Linked DNA regions of Skermanella rosea. The protein of the gene in region 1 interacts with the protein of each later gene in a pairwise test. Links are inferred from orthologs where the notes say so. Each region holds a gene or a part of one and is shown on either strand. Other genes may lie near its edges. The genes, in order: JL101_RS03190 and dnaE.

The links.
Region 2: the proteins of JL101_RS03190 (region 1) and dnaE interact in binary tests that used the Escherichia coli proteins (3 or more experiments, as listed by UniProt). The link is inferred for Skermanella rosea from one-to-one orthologs.

What each region holds. Positions count from the first base shown.
Region 1 is NZ_CP086111.1:682,788-686,058, forward strand. What follows is about bases 139-3,102. They hold JL101_RS03190 (aminotransferase), read left to right. Parts: upstream 139-1,022; coding sequence 1,023-2,183; downstream 2,184-3,102. Other genes in these bases: argJ (bifunctional glutamate N-acetyltransferase/amino-acid acetyltransferase ArgJ), read left to right, coding at 139-176; JL101_RS03180 ((deoxy)nucleoside triphosphate pyrophosphohydrolase), read left to right, coding at 210-647; JL101_RS03185 (hypothetical protein), read left to right, coding at 699-917; JL101_RS03195 (alpha-2-macroglobulin family protein), read left to right, coding at 2,285-3,102. Outside these bases: more of argJ, read left to right, coding at 1-138; more of JL101_RS03195, read left to right, coding at 3,103-3,271. UniProt on the Escherichia coli protein: Shows aminotransferase activity with methionine and histidine as substrates, and to a lesser extent also with phenylalanine.
Region 2 is NZ_CP086111.1:2,346,819-2,351,121, reverse strand. What follows is about bases 308-4,303. They hold dnaE (DNA polymerase III subunit alpha), read right to left. Parts: upstream 4,003-4,303; coding sequence 508-4,002; downstream 308-507. Other genes in these bases: rpsB (30S ribosomal protein S2), read right to left, coding at 308-312. Also shown: more of rpsB, read right to left, coding at 1-307. UniProt on the Escherichia coli protein: DNA polymerase III is a complex, multichain enzyme responsible for most of the replicative synthesis in bacteria. This DNA polymerase also exhibits 3' to 5' exonuclease activity. The alpha chain is the DNA polymerase catalytic subunit.

The DNA.
Region 1 (3,271 bases):
TCGCGGCCGACGGCATGGAGGTGCCCGGCTACGACGAGACGCCGGTGGTCGAGCACATGAAGGGCCGCTACATCGACTTCCTGGTCGAGCTGGGCATCGGGTCCGGCGCCGCGACGGTCTGGACCTGCGACCTGACCCACGGCTACATCGACATCAACGGCAGCTACCGGAGCTGAGCCGAAGGTGACGCTTCTTCCGGGTGGATCCCCATGAACTGCTTCGACCCCGACTCGACTCCCGAGCCCGGCAAGCCGGTGCTTCTGGTGGTCGCGGCGGCCCTGGTCGATCCGGACGGCCGCGTCCTCCTGGCCCAGCGGCCGGAGGGCAAGGCCCTCGCCGGCCTGTGGGAGTTCCCCGGGGGCAAGGTCCATGAGGGCGAGAGCCCGGAATACGCGCTGGTCCGCGAACTGCGGGAGGAGCTGGGGATCGAGACGGCGGGAAGCTGCCTCGCCCCCTTCACCTTCGCCTCGCACCGCTACGAGAGCTTCCACCTGCTGATGCCGCTCTATGTCTGCCGCGTCTGGCAGGGCACGGTCGCCCCGCTGGAAGGCCAGTCCCTGGCCTGGGTGCGGCCCAACGACATGGGCAAATACCCCATGCCCCCGGCCGACAAGCCCCTGGTCGCGATGCTGCGGGACCTGCTGTAGGGTAACGGCATTTCATCCGCACAAGGTGCTCTTGGTTTGTAGGAGATCACGATGGGCATCAACGCGCGATACAGCGATGCCAGGACCGAACTGACCGAGCGTGTGACCTTCAGCCGGGAGGAGGCGGAGCGCGCCTTGAGGAACAGGATCCGCAAAGGCGACCTGTCGGTCATCGATTATCTGACGAAGCACAAGGGCTACCGGGAAGAGCACGCGCAGGCTCTCGAACCGAAGTTCCGCGCGGCGATCCGCGGGGTCGAAGCGCCATAATCCCTGTACGGGGGAAGGGCGTCCGGGCGGCATAGCCCATCGACCCGCCGGGTTCGATCGGCTAAGTTCCCGCCTCCCGTGTCCACAGAAGCGCCCGATCCCATCATGACCGCCAAAGTCGGCAACCCTCTCTTCCGCGACATGCCCACCACCGTGTTCGAGGTGATGTCGCAACTGGCCCTCAAGCATCAGGCGATCAATCTGGGGCAGGGATTTCCCGACGACCGCGGCCCGGCCGACGTTCTCCGGGCGGCGGCCGACGCGCTGCTGGACGGCTACAACCAGTACCCCTCGATGATGGGAACGCCGGAGCTGCGCCAAGCCGTCGCCGCCCACGCCCGCCGGTTCTACGGGCTGGAGGTGGACTGGGCGCGCGAGGTCCTGGTGACCTCCGGCGCCACCGAGGCGCTGGGCGCCTGCCTGCTGGGGCTGATCGAGCCGGGCGACGAGGTCGTCCTGTTCGAGCCGATGTACGACAGCTACCTGCCCATCATCCGGCTGGCCGGCGGCATCCCCCGCATCGTGACGCTGAAGGCGCCGGACTGGAGCTTCACCCGCGAGGACCTGGAGCGGGTGTTCGGCCCGAAGACCAAGGCGCTGGTGCTCAACAACCCGCTGAACCCCGTGGGCAAGGTCTATTCCCGCGCCGAGCTGGAGCTGATCGGCGAGTTCATGCGGCGCTTCGACGCGTACGCGGTCTGCGACGAGGTGTACGAGCACCTTGTCTTCGACGGCGCCCGCCACATCCCGCTGATCACCATCCCGGGATTGCGCGACCGCTGCCTGCGGGTCGGCTCGGCCGGCAAGACCTTCTCCCTGACCGGGTGGAAGATCGGCTACGTGACCGGCGCGCCCGAGCTGCTCCAGCCCGTCGCCAAGGCGCACCAGTTCATGACCTTCACGACCGCGCCCAACCTCCAGGCCGGGGTCGCCTACGGCCTCGCCAAGGAGGAGGCGTACTTCACCGGCCTCGCCACCTCGATGCAGGCCAAGCGCGACCGGCTGGCGGCGGGCCTGCGCGAGGCCGGGCTGTCGGTGCTGCACAGCGGCGGCACCTATTTCCTGATCGCCGACATTTCCTCCACCGGATTCGATGGCGACGACGTGGCGTTCTGCCTGAACCTGACGGAGGCGGCCGGCGTCACCGCGATCCCGGTCAGCGCCTTCTTCGCGGAAAGCCCGGTGCGCAACTTCATCCGCTTCTGCTTCTGCAAGCAGGATGCGCTGCTGGACGAGGCCGTCGCCCGGCTCAAGCGCTATTTCTGAGGCAATTGTATAGAACTTGCGCCATAATCCGGCGCCATGCTCCAGCAGGCGCCGCTCGGCGCCTGCTGGTTATTCATGTCGGCATCGGGGTTTGTCGTTTCATGCGCATACTGCGTCCGTTCGGGCTCGCTCTCGCCGTGGCCCTTGGGTGTTCGACGGCCGCTCCGGCACAGCAACCCGCACCGGAACCGATCCCCGAAACGCCGCCCTTCGGCGTCGCCGGGGTCGAGGTCCTGGCGGAACGCGACGTTCCCCAGGCCTGCTTCACCTTCACCCGCCCGCTGGAGAAATCCTCCCCGACCGACTACGCCGCGCAGGTCGAGGTCGAGCCGCCCGTGCGCGTGACCGCGGTCGCCCGCGGCGCCACCCTCTGCCTGGAAGGACTGGACCACGGCGCCGGATACGGCGTGACGCTGAAGCGGGGGCTGCCGGGAGCCGGCGGGGCGGCGCTGGGGGAAGCCGCGCGCTACGACGTGGCGGTGCCGGACCGCAAGCCCGTGCTGGCCTTCCGGGGCGCCGGCTACGTCCTGCCCCAGGTCGGCGCCGAGGGGCTGCCGCTGCGCACCGTCAACGTCGCCCGAGCCCGGCTCCAGGTGCTGCGGATCGAGGATCGGTCCCTGGTCGAGCAGATCCATTACGGGCGGATCAGCCAGGCCCTGACCGAGCTGGACGTCGGCGGCATCGTGGAGCGGAGCGGCACCCAGGTCTGGCAGGGCGAGATGGCGATCGGCGACCGGCGGAACCAGGCCGTCGTCACGCCCTTCCCGGTGGAGGCGGTCATCGGCGCCTCGGGCGGCGCGCTGAAGCCGGGCGTCTATCTCGCCGTCGCGGGCAACGCCGACCGCGAAGGCGAATCGTGGGAGGCCAAGGCGACCCAGTGGTTCGTCGTCTCCGACCTGGGGCTGACCACCTTCGCGGGGGAGGACGGGCTGCTGGTGTTCGCCCGCAGCCTGACCACCGCCGAACCCGTGCCGGGGGTCGAGCTCCGCCTGCTGGCGCGCAGCAACGCCGAACTGGGCAAGCTCGCGACCGGGCCGGACGGCATCGCCCGCTTCCCGCGCGAGGCCCTGCGCGGCACCGGCGGCGGC
Region 2 (4,303 bases), 1.7 Mb from region 1 along the record:
CGTCAGCATGCCGCCGAGCCAGCGGTGGTTGACATAGTACTGGCCGCAGCGCGAAGCGGAGTCGGCGACCTTCTCCTGAGCCTGACGCTTGGTGCCGACGAACAGAACGCGCCCGCCGCCCGCCACCACGTCGCGGACCGCGGTCATGGCGCGGTGCAGCATCGGGACGGTCTGCTCGAGGTCGATGATGTGGACGCCGTTGCGCACGCCGAAAATGTACGGCTGCATCTTCGGGTTCCAGCGGCGGGTGTGGTGGCCGAAATGGACGCCGGCTTCCAGGAGCTGGCGCATGGTGAATGAAGGCATCGGCATGGAAAACAGTCCTTTTCCGGTTGCTCCGCCGCGGGCGTGGTCCACGAGATGTGAACACCGGAGCGGGCCGCCGGCCTATGGACCGATGGACCGCAAGCCCGCGTGAGGTTTTGCGACGGGCGATAGATAGCCCGGCGCCCCGCGTTTGGCAACCATATCCGCATGCATCAGGCGGGGCATGCCCCGGCGAAACGCCTAAAGATCGAGCACGTCCGCGACGCCGGGAATCGCCTTGATCGCGGCCCTGCCCTTCGCCGACACGGCATAGGCCCCGGGGAGCGCGATCTCGGCTTCCCGCATGCCGCCGACATCGACCAGGATCGATATCTTGCCGCGGCCCCGCCCGATCTGGTCCAGGATGTTGCGCAGATGCGGTGCCGCTTCCGGCTGGCTGAGGATGATCTGCAGTCCCTCGGCGGCGCGGGCGACCTCGTCCTCCAGCGGCTTCACGTCGTGGCAGGTCAGCCGCATGTCCTCGCCCATCACCTGCACGTCGACCATCAGGACCACGCTCTTGCCCGGCTCCAGCAACTCCCGCGAGGTCGCCAGCAGCTCCGAGAACAGGGTCACCTCGTAGACGCCCGTGGAGTCCGACAGGCTGACGAAGGCGAAGCGGTTGCCGCTCTTGGCGACCCGCTCCTGACGGTTGATCACCACGCCCGCCATGGGGAACCGGGTCGAGCCGCCGCCGGTCGCCTTCTTGAGCAGATCGGCGGAGTTCACCACCCGCAGGCGCGACAGCGGCTTGGCGAAGCCGTCGAGCGGATGGGCCGACAGGTAGAAGCCGATCGCGTTGAATTCGTGGGCCAGCCGGTCCAGCTGGTCCCAATCGGCCACCTTGGGCAGGTCGGGCACCTTCAGCGTCACCCCGCCCCCGCCGCCGAACAGGCTGGACTGCCCGCTCTCCCGTTCGGCCGCCGCGGCCTGGGCATAGCGGATCAGCGTCTCGATGCCGCCATGGACCTGCCGGCGGTTGCCGTTCAGGCTGTCGAAGGCGCCGGCGCAGGTCAGGTTCTCCAACTGGCGCTTGTTGATCACCTTGGTGTCCAGCCGGCGGGCGAGGTCGAACAGGTCCGTATAGCGGCCGCCCTCGTTCCTTTGGCTCACCACCGCCTCCATGGCGGGCATGCCGACGCCCTTGACGGCGGCCAGGGCGTAGCGGATCGCCCGCTCGCCGTCGGGCAGCAGCTCCACCCGGAAAACCGGGTTCGACTTGTTGATGTCGGGGGTCAGCAGGCGGATCTTGAGGCGGACCAGTTCCTGCCGGAAGGTGTTCAGCTTGTCGGTGTTGCCCAGGTCGAGCGTCATGGACGCCGCCAGGAACTCCACCGGGTAATTGGCCTTCAGATAGGCGGTCTGGTAGGCGACCAGCGCATAGGCGGCGGCGTGGGACTTGTTGAAGCCGTAACCCGCGAACTTGTTCACCTGGTCGAAGATCAGGCCCGCCTGCTCACCGTCGACTCCCTTGCCGACGGCACCGTCGATGAACAGCTTGCGCTGGGCGTCCATCTCGGCCTGGATCTTCTTGCCCATGGCGCGGCGCAGCAGGTCGGCGCCGCCGAGCGAGTAGCCGGACAGCACCTGGGCGATCTGCATGACCTGTTCCTGGTAGATCATGATCCCGAAGGTGTCCTTCAGGATCGGCTCCAGCCAGGGATGCATGTAGTCCGGCTCCTTCTCTCCGTTCTTCACCGCGATGTAGGTCGGGATGTTGTCCATCGGGCCGGGACGGTAGAGCGAGACCAGCGCGATGATGTCGTCGAACCGGTTCGGCTTGAGGCGGCGCAGCACGTCGCGCATGCCAGAGCTTTCAAGCTGGAACACGCCGGTCGTCTCGCCGCGCGACATCATCTCGTACGTCCTGACGTCGTCGAGCGGCAGGTTCGACAGGTCGATGACGTCGCCGCGCTCGGTGATCAGCTCCACCGCGCGCTGGAGGACGGTGAGGGTCTTCAGGCCGAGGAAGTCGAACTTCACCAGCCCGGCCTGCTCGACATACTTCATGTTGAACTGGGTGACCGGCATGTCCGAGCGCGGGTCGCGGTAGAGCGGCACCAGCTGGTCCAGCGGGCGGTCGCCGATCACCACGCCGGCCGCGTGGGTCGAGGCGTGGCGGAACAGTCCTTCCAGGCGAAGCGCTATCTCGATCAGGCGCTTGACGGTTTCGTCCGAATCCCGGGCCTGCTGAAGCATCGGCTCGCCCTCGATCGCCTGTCCCAGGGTCACGGGATTGGCCGGATTGTTGGGCACCAGCTTGCAGATCTTGTCGACCTGCCCATAGGGCATCTGGAGCACCCGGCCGACGTCGCGCAGCACGGCGCGCGCCTGGAGCTTACCGAAGGTGATGATCTGGGCGACCCGGTCGTGGCCGTAATAGCCCTGCACGTAGCGGATCACCTCGTCCCGGCGGTCCTGGCAGAAGTCGATGTCGAAGTCTGGCATCGACACGCGCTCGGGGTTCAGGAACCGCTCGAACAGCAGGCCGAAGCGCAGGGGATCCAGGTCGGTGATGGTCAGCGACCACGCCACGACCGAGCCGGCGCCCGAGCCGCGGCCCGGCCCGACCGGGATTTCGTGGCGCTTAGCCCACTTGATGAAGTCCGAGACGATCAGGAAGTAGCCGGGAAACTTCATGTTCTCGATCACGTTCAACTCGAAGTCGAGCCGTTCGCGATAGGTCTTCTCGGTTTCCGCGCGCTGTTCTGCCGTCATCTCGGGCGTGAAGACCTGCTTTTCGAGCCGCCAGGTCAGGCCCTCGTGGGCTTGGTGGCGCAGTTCTTCCGGCTCGGTCCTGCCGCCCTCGGCCGCAGCCTGGAAGGCGGGCAGGATCGGCTTGATCGGCTTCAGCAGGTAGCTGCAGCGCCGCGCGATCACCAGGGTGTTGTCCACCGCCTCCGGCAGGTCGGCGAACAGCTCGCGCATCTCGGCGGCCGTCTTGAACCGGTGCTCCGGCGTCAGGCGCCGCCTTTCCGCCTCGACCACGTAGGAGCCCTCGGCGATGCAGAGCAGCGCGTCGTGGGCCTCGTACATGTCCTCCGTCGAGAAGAAGCAGTCGTTGGTCGCCACCAGCGGCAGGTCCAGGTCATAGGCCAGGTCGACCAGATCCGGCTCGATGCGATCCTCGACCTCCAGCCCGTGGCGCATCAGCTCGACATAGAGCCGGCCGGGGAACAGGCGGCGCAGCTGCTCGGCGACGTCGCGCGCGGCGGGCTTGTGCCCCTCGGCGAACAGGCGTCCGACCGATCCGGACGGTCCGCCGGACAGGGCGATCAGCCCGTCGGTGAAGCCTTCGAGATCCTGCAGGGCGATCTGGGGCGCCGAGGTCGGATCCCCCTCCATGAAGGCCTTGCTGATCAGCTTCGTCAGGTTTTGGTAGCCGGTCTCGGACTGCACCAGGAGGGCGAGCTGGTCGGGCATGTTCACGCCCTTCCCGACCGGCTTGCCGCCGCCGTTCGCGGCCGGCCCCATGCGCCGGATACCGAGCTGGCAACCGAGAATGGGCTGCACGCCGGCGTCCATGGCTGCCAGGGAAAATTCCAGTGCGCCGAACAAGTTGCCGGTGTCGGTGACCGCGACCGCCGGCATCTCCTGCTTCTGGCAGATCTTGACCAGCTCCTTGATCTTGATCGCTCCTTCGGAGAGCGAATAGGCGGAGTGGACGCGCAGGTGGACGAAGTCGGCGATCGGCATCGGATGCTGTACTCGGGAGGCGGAGTGTGTCGGGCGCCCAGCATGCCAAGCCGGAGCCCCGGCGTCATGCGCAACTTTCTCTTGACGCCGAGTATCGGCCCGCCTGGCGGATGGAACCCGGCACGGGAGTGACGGCAAGGCAACAGATAATCTGCCGGGCATTGCGGACAGGTCGGGAGCGGTCCTGTCGGGCCGTTCAGCAGCCGCCAATCCCAGCGGTGCCCGGACACGAGGGTCCTGATCGGTGTTCCGACATACAGAAGACCCCTGATGCTGCTGCAGGCTCTTGCCAGCCTCGCCC